Regions from separate parts of the Pseudaeromonas sharmana genome, predicted to be linked through region 2. Evidence: riboswitches for the same ligand, from Rfam matches in the RefSeq annotation. Region 2 holds a riboswitch; the other holds the start of a gene.

Region 1 (3,913 bases), 810 kb from region 2:
TTTTAGCAGACTACCCTGCGGTTCAACGGTGAATTAGAGCAAATAATGCAGATCTGAATTCTGCAGCCTCAACGTTATTGATAAACATAAAAAATCATTTTTAGTGATTATTTATACTTGCATGCGGCGCAGTTTTTCACGATCATGATGCCACTATCACAGCAAGGATAAACTGATGGTCCGCGAAAGAGATGCCGTACTGGTGAATGCCTTCCGTCATTCCACTCCCTATGTAAATCATCACCGGGGGTCGACCTTCGTCATCATGGTGGGGGGAGAAGCCATTGCCGATGAGCATTTCAACGACATGGTTGCCGATATAGCCCTACTGCAGAGTTTGGGCATTCGGCTGGTTCTGGTGTTTGGTGCTCGTCCACAGATTGACAACGCCTTGGCCCAGGCCGGGATCCGCTCCCGCTTTCACAAACGTATCCGCGTTACCGACAGCGACAGCTTCCGTATCATCAAGCAGGTCTGCGGCGGGCTACAGCTGGAGATCACCTCTCGGTTATCGATGGGCCTGGTCAACACCCCAATGCAAGGGGCACGGTTGAATGTCGTCAGTGGCAACTTTGTTACCGCACAGCCGATCGGCGTCGACGACGGCATCGACTACTGCCATAGCGGCAAGGTACGGCGTGTCGATAGTGACGGTATCCGTCGCCAGCTGGACCAGCAGGCCATCGTGCTGGTCTCTCCGGTCGGATTCTCCGTCACGGGTGAGAGTTTCAGCGTCAATGCCGAAGAGATTGCCGCCCAGGTCGCAATTCATCTTGGCGCCGATAAGTTGATCTCGTTTTGCTCGCAGCAAGGGATTATTCATCAAAATGGACAGGTGGTCTCGGAGCTGTTCCCGGAACAAGCCGAAGAGTACCTATGGGCCCTGGAAAAACAGGGCGACGACAGTTCCGGTACTGCCCGTTACCTCCGAGCTGCCATTGCCTCCTGTCGCGGTGGCGTACCGCGCAGTCATCTGGTGAGTTACAAAGAAGACGGTGCCCTGCTGCAGGAGCTGTTTACCCGTGATGGGATCGGTACGCAAATTGTTCGTCAGAGTGCGGAACAGGCTCGCTCCGCTTCAATTGATGATATTGGCGGCATTCTGGATCTCATTCGGCCATTGGAAGAGGAAGGCATTCTGGTGCGCCGTTCACGCGAACAGCTGGAAATGGAGATCGATCACTTCAGTATTATTGAGCGGGATGGTCTGGTCATTGGCTGCGCCGCACTCTATCCGTTTCCGGAAGAGTCCATGGCTGAGATGGCCTGTGTCGCGATTCACCCCGACTATCGCAGTTCCAGTCGTGGGGATCGGCTCGTCGCCAAAATTGAAGAGCACGCGCGTCGCCAAGGCATACACAAGCTGTTTGTGTTAACAACCCGCTCCATCCACTGGTTCCGTGAACGCGGGTTTGAGCCGGTAGAGGTATCGGATCTGCCCGTTACTAAGCAAAAACTCTATAACTACCAGCGCAGATCGAAAATCTTGTTGAAAAATATATAAAAAAAGACGGGGCCGACAAAATAACCGGCCCCGTTTTGGCAATGGAGATTTCTGGTTTCCACGCGGCGTAATATAGCAGCGCAGGATCGGGGGATTCGTGGAACCGGTCACATAACCAAGCATTGTTTTCATCTGTTTAACAAAAAAGTCCAGCCCAGATCACGAAATGAAACGGCTTTCTGTATGCGCTTACATTTGATCTGGCTCCGGATTTGGGTAGTAAATTTGACAGGTACCCCCGAGAAAGGGTATTTGTGTTAGACCCGCCTCAAGCGGGAACCAGAAGAGGCGCGTTGTTCAGGTAGCCGGCAGCAGGATGACAGTATCCGTCGATGGCCGGTCAGGGGGTACAACGCCGAGACTGCTTGCACACTGTAACGTGTTGGTAGTCGGCTGCGAGGGCTGAATCCCTCGGGCTGTCACCTGAGGGTGAAGTGCTTCTGGCAGGAAATTCTTTTTTCCCGCCTTAAACGCCCGCCTTCTTGGTTTCAACATTAAACGGATTTTGCTGTCTTTCAGGAGTTTTACCCGTGAACCAGGTTTGCGTTGCCAAGTTCGGCGGCACCAGCGTTGCCAATGCCGAAGCCATGGGCCGCTGTGCCCAGATCGTCGTTAATAATCCCAAGACCCGTGTTGTGGTGCTGAGCGCCAGTGCCGGCGTCACCAACCTGTTGGTCGACCTGGCCGCAGGCACCTTGGATCAACAGGCGCGCGAAGAGCGGCTGCAACGCTTGACCGACATCCAGTTCCATATTTTGGCTGACTTGGGCCACCCTACCCTGCTGGTACAAACCATTCGCGACATGCTGGATGAGGTCCGCGATCTGGCGGCGCAAGCCAGCGTGGTCACCGATGCCTCGCTGGTTGACCGCATGGTCGCGCAGGGTGAACTGATGTCGACCCGTTTGTTTACCGAATTGATGAAGCAGCAAGGCCATGATGCCGTCTGGTTCGATGTGCGCAAGGTGATGCGTACTGACAGCCGTTTTGGCAAAGCCACGCCGGCCATTGAGGCATTGCGTACCCTTAGCCAGCAAGAGCTGGCACCGCTGGTTGCTAACCATTACGTGATCACGCAGGGCTTCATCGGCGCCAATGCCGAGGGTCAGACCACCACCTTGGGCCGCGGTGGTAGCGACTACAGTGCCGCACTGCTGGCCGAAGCGCTGAATGTCAGCGAACTGGAAATCTGGACTGACGTTCCCGGCATTTACACCACAGACCCGCGGATGGTGCAGAGCGCTCGTCCGATCCCGGAGATCAGCTTTGCCGAAGCGGCTGAAATGGCGACCTTTGGCGCCAAGGTTCTGCACCCGTCGACACTGCAACCGGCTGTTCGCCGCAATATCCCGGTGTTTGTCGGCTCCAGCAAGGATCCTGCTGCTGGAGGGACCTGGGTTCGCTCCAGTACCGAGTCCAATCCGCTGTTTCGTGCCGTGGCCCTGCGTCGCAAGCAGATCCTGCTGACCCTGCAGAGCCCAAACATGCTCGGCGCCTGCGGCTTTCTCGCCGAGGTGTTCTCGATTCTGGCCCGTCACCGAATCTCGGTTGACTTGATTACCACTTCCGAAGTCAGTGTGGCACTGACCCTGGACCAGACCGGCAGCCAATCCAATGGCAAGTCGATCTTGAGCGATGAGGTGCTGGCCGAGCTGGGCGCCCTGTGCAAGGTCAAGGTGGAAGACAATCTCGCGCTGGTTGCCCTGATCGGCAACAGCATGAGCACCGTTAGCGGCGCAGGCAGCCGTGTCTTCGAAGCCATTGATGACGTGAATATCCGCCTGATCTGTTACGGTGCCAGCGCCCACAATCTCTGCTTCCTGGTCGGCGAGGACCAGGCGGAAGAGATCATTCAACGTTTGCACCGCAAGCTGTTGGATTAAGTTAAGTCCTTTTACTCCGTTTCGGCGCAGGCAAAGCCTGCGCCTTTTTTATTTCCGGTCGGCGCGAGTTTGTTCAATAAGTTCTATTAGTGTCATCGATGACAGGGCAATACATATGGCCTCCCGGGTGCAGGCATCGCTCAATTCCACTGAATAGACAGGAACCACCTGGCATTAAAATACCAAGCTATGACCTTGATAAATAAGGTATTATTTTCATTGTTTTGTGGGTGATTGATGGAGTGTCTTCTGAATATTCGGGAATCACGGCATGCGGCTCCTTTAGGAAAATAGAAAATGCCGCAGGGAAAAAAATTAACCTTCTGAAGCTGGCGCTTGCCGCTGCATTACCAACTGCTATGCTGGCCTATGATCAGTTGGATAAAGGATACCTCATATGATTCTTTCGACCACGCCCACCCTCGAAGGCCGTCAAATCACTGAATACCGAGGCATTGTCGTAGGGGAAGCTATTCTTGGCGCCAATATCTTCAAGGACTTGTTTGCCGGACTGCGCGACATCATC
Region 2 (3,913 bases):
GCAGTTGGTGGAGGAGCAGATTCGAGCCAAGCCTCGTTACTGCTGTACACATTGTGGCTTTACATCACGTTTGATTTTCTGGCAGTGCCCATCGTGCAAGCAATGGGCGACGATCAAGCCCATCCGTGGTCTGGATGGCGAGTAACGGGAGTAAGAATGTTGGATCCTAAAGTTGTGGTGGCGCTGGATTATGCGCGTGAAGAGGATGCTTACCAGTTTGTCGATCAGGTTTCTCCCGAGGCCTGTCGTCTCAAGGTAGGCAAAGAGATGTTTACACTGTTCGGTCCTCAGTTGGTGCGTAATTTACAACAGCGCGGCTTTGATGTGTTTCTGGATCTGAAATTCCATGATATTCCCAATACAGTCGCAAAAGCGGTAACTGCTGCCGCCGAGCTGGGTGTCTGGATGGTGAATGTTCATGCCAGTGGTGGTCCGCGCATGATGGTTGCAGCCAGAGAGGCGCTCGAACGATATGGGGATGACAAACCCTTGCTGATCGCCGTCACGGTACTTACCAGCATGGAGCAGCCTGAATTACAGGCTATCGGTATTGCAACTCCGATTCAGGAGCAGGTATTAAGGCTGGCTACTTTGACTCGCGATTGTGGTCTGGATGGTGTCGTCTGCTCTGCACAGGAAGCGCCGTTGTTAAAACCGGCGCTGGGTGCCGAATTCAAATTGATCACCCCGGGTATACGCCCTGCTGATGCCGAGCTGGGAGACCAACGTCGTGTGCTGACCCCCGAACAGGCATGTCGTCAGGGTTCGGATTATCTGGTTATCGGTCGACCGATCACCCAGTCGGTCGATCCTGCTGCCACGTTAGCGCGCATTAATCTTTCGTTGTTAGGTTAACCCTGTTTCGTTGGGCCTGGCGTTGCCATAACAGCAGCGCCAGCCCGATAGCCAGCCCAGCCATACTGCCCAAAATATGTGACTCGACATGAACCCGAGTCCCGATTAGCTGGGCTGTCGTATCGTCGAGATGCGCAGTATCCCATACTAGTTTTAATATCAGCCCGATTAACCAGAGTGCGGCCAGGCGTTTCTTGTCAATAAATTGCAGACAGGTTGCGATGGCGAACAGACCATGCAGGGCACCTGATAGCCCCCAGTAATGTTGCGTTTTAGGAACCAGGATCAATATTCCCAGATCAACCAGACTCACGAGCAACACCAAGAGTAATAAACAGAAGCCATCGGTTAGAGGCGGAATCAACAGGCACCATAATATGCTCAATGCCAGCAGATTCATTAACATGTGGGGAGCATTATGATGCAGCCAGCCCCCAGTGATGAGACGCCAATACTCTCCAGACAAAATAGCGCTACGGTCAAAGGATAATAGCGAGTCATTACCGAAGCTCTGAACTACGCAGGAAAAAACCAGAGCCAATAGCAAGAAACACCAGAATGCAGTGCCTTGTTTAATCATGATGGTCACTAAAAGAAAAGGGGCGTCAGCCCCTCTTTCATTTTCTTAGATATCAAATTAAGAAATCGTTGAGGCTTTTGCCTTCGTTTTCTATGGCTTTGCGGATCGGAGAGGGTTGGCGGCCTTGACCGGTCCAGGTCTTTTCCTGACCGTTTTCATCAAGATAACGATATTTCGCCGGGCGTGGTGCACGCTTGCTGCTTTTTTCTACATCGCTTGCCGCCGCTGGAAACAGCTCAGTTGGATCAATGCCATCGGCGCGAAGCATATTCATGTATTCGTTGATTTTACGCAGACGCTCTTCACGGGATTTGCGCTCATCTTCATCATTGGCACGGCGCTCTTCAACAATACTGGTGAGTTTTGCCAGCCCTTCTTCCAATTGTTCCAGCGTCAGATCCCGAGCCACGGCGCGCAGGCTCCGAATATTTAAAAACACCTTCAAAAATTCACTCATGTTCGTCTCACTTAATCCGAGGGTATTGGGTGGTGATTTCTTTATTGTGACTATTAACCTTTTTTTAATTTAATAGGCTAGTAAAAATTGTCAAGCTGGCTGGAAATAATAAATATCGTCACGAATAAATAATGCGATATTTTCTGCAGCGGGTCGCGTCAGTCAAATATCATTATCGCAAACACACTCAATGGGGTTGTGTTTCAATCTGCCATGTCAATCGATTTCGCTGGTTTTTGCTAGGTTGCCGGATAAAAATATTGACCTTGGCGCCAATGTCAGTAAGATGCTCGACTTACCTTGAGTAGAGGTTGCGCTGCCGAAGAGTAGTTGGGACGAGGGTGACACCTGTGAAGTCCGATGAAAGGCGTCAGCGCCGAAGTAAACGTTCCGTCATGAGCGTTTGCTGGGGGCATTTCGAACAGGAATGTCACTGCCATAGTCTGAGCAAACTATGGAGCGCTACTGAAAGGGCAGGAGTCTCAACAGGAATATTTTTCCTGATATTTGTCTTCTATTCCTCTTCGGTAGATCTCCACCTGATGTTTATAGGTGACCCGAGATCATGAGTATCACACACTATTCCGATTCAATTCTCTCCATCATTCCGCCACTGTTGACGGTAGTCCTGGCCGTTGCCACTCGCAAAGTTCTGTTATCCCTCGGTGCAGGCATCGTCACTGGCGCATTGTTACTGTCGGCCGGCGAGCCTGTGGGCACTACAGTCTATTTGGGCAAGCTCTTCCAGGGCATTTTCTGGCAGGATAATGACTGGAATCTGTGGAACGTAAATATCCTGTTATTTTTATTGTTGCTTGGCTGCCTGATCAGTTTGATGACACTTTCTGGCGGCACCCGCGCTTTCGCTGATTGGGCGGAGCAACACATCAAGACACGCCGGCAAGCCAAGTTGATGACGGGATTGCTGGTATTTCTGTTTTTTATTGATGACTATTTTCATAGTCTGGCGGTAGGGACCATCTGCCGGCCCGTGACCGATCGCTATCAGATATCCCGGGCCAAATTGGCCTATTTGCTCGATTCGACAGCCGCGCCGGTGTGCGTCTTGATGCCAATTTCTTCCTGGGGCGCTTATATCATTGCGCTGATTGGCGGTATCTTAACTGCCCATGGCATGACCCAGGTGACCGCATTCTCGGCCTTTCTTGCCATGATTCCACTGAATTTCTACGCCGTGTTTACCTTGTTGTTGGTGCTGGCGATCGTCCTGTTCCAAAAGGATGTGGGACTGATGGCCCGGCATGAAGCCGCAGCGCGCGAAGGGCAGCTGTTTGATGCGCAAAAAGGCGTTCCGCCTGGCGAAACCTCTTCGCTGGCCCCTTCGTCTCGTGGTCGGGTGTGGGATTTGGTTGTTCCCATTCTGTTTCTGGTGACCGCGACCGTATTCTTTATGATCTATAGCGGGGCGCTCAAACTGACAGCCGCAGGCGAGCCGTTTTCGCTGCTCAAGGCCTTTGAGAATACCGATGTCGGCGGCTCGCTGGTAAAAGGCGGCGCCTTGGCGTTGGCCAGTGCCGTGATGTTGGCGTTGCGATTGCGTCTAACCATTCGCCAGTGGACTCAGGTTGCCGTGCACGGTGTGCAAGCCATGTGGCCGGCCATTCGTATTCTGGTCTTGGCCTGGGCCATCGGTGCCGTGATCCGCGATATGGAAACCGGAAAATACCTCTCCTCGTTGGTCAGCCTCGGGGTGCCAACCTGGATGTTGCCGGCCATGCTGTTTGTTCTGGCTGGTGCCATGGCATTTTCGACCGGAACAAGTTGGGGTACGTTTGGAATCATGCTGCCCTTGGCCGCCGACATGGTGGTGGCGGCTGAGCCAAGTTTGCTGATGGTGAGTCTGTCCGCCGTGCTGGCCGGAGCTGTTTTTGGCGACCACTGTTCACCGATCTCGGATACCACGATTCTTTCGTCGACTGGTGCCAGTTGCCATCATATCGATCACGTGATGACACAACTGCCCTATGCGCTGTTTGTAGCCTTTGGAGCCCTGGTTGCGT

The links. Region 2 has a riboswitch for lysine ahead of ACFOSS_RS09990 (Na+/H+ antiporter NhaC family protein). Riboswitches for the same ligand answer to the same signal wherever they lie in the genome.
Region 1: it holds a riboswitch for lysine, as region 2 does, so the genes downstream of both, lysC (lysine-sensitive aspartokinase 3) here and ACFOSS_RS09990 (Na+/H+ antiporter NhaC family protein) in region 2, are expected to answer to the same signal.

The regions. Positions count from the first base shown of each region.
Region 1 is NZ_JBHSAF010000014.1:836,895-840,807, forward strand. Features, by position in the region: gene argA (amino-acid N-acetyltransferase) at 176-1,504, shown strand; lysine riboswitch at 1,780-1,952, shown strand; gene lysC (lysine-sensitive aspartokinase 3) at 2,035-3,387, shown strand; gene ACFOSS_RS13505 (hypothetical protein) at 3,618-3,788, shown strand; gene ACFOSS_RS13510 (heavy metal-binding domain-containing protein) at 3,785-3,913, shown strand, end outside.
Region 2 is NZ_JBHSAF010000014.1:24,103-28,015, forward strand. Features, by position in the region: gene lapB (lipopolysaccharide assembly protein LapB) at 1-145, shown strand, start outside; gene pyrF (orotidine-5'-phosphate decarboxylase) at 157-855, shown strand; gene rrtA (rhombosortase) at 833-1,435, opposite strand; gene ACFOSS_RS09985 (H-NS family histone-like protein) at 1,488-1,892, opposite strand; lysine riboswitch at 2,190-2,365, shown strand; gene ACFOSS_RS09990 (Na+/H+ antiporter NhaC family protein) at 2,458-3,913, shown strand, end outside.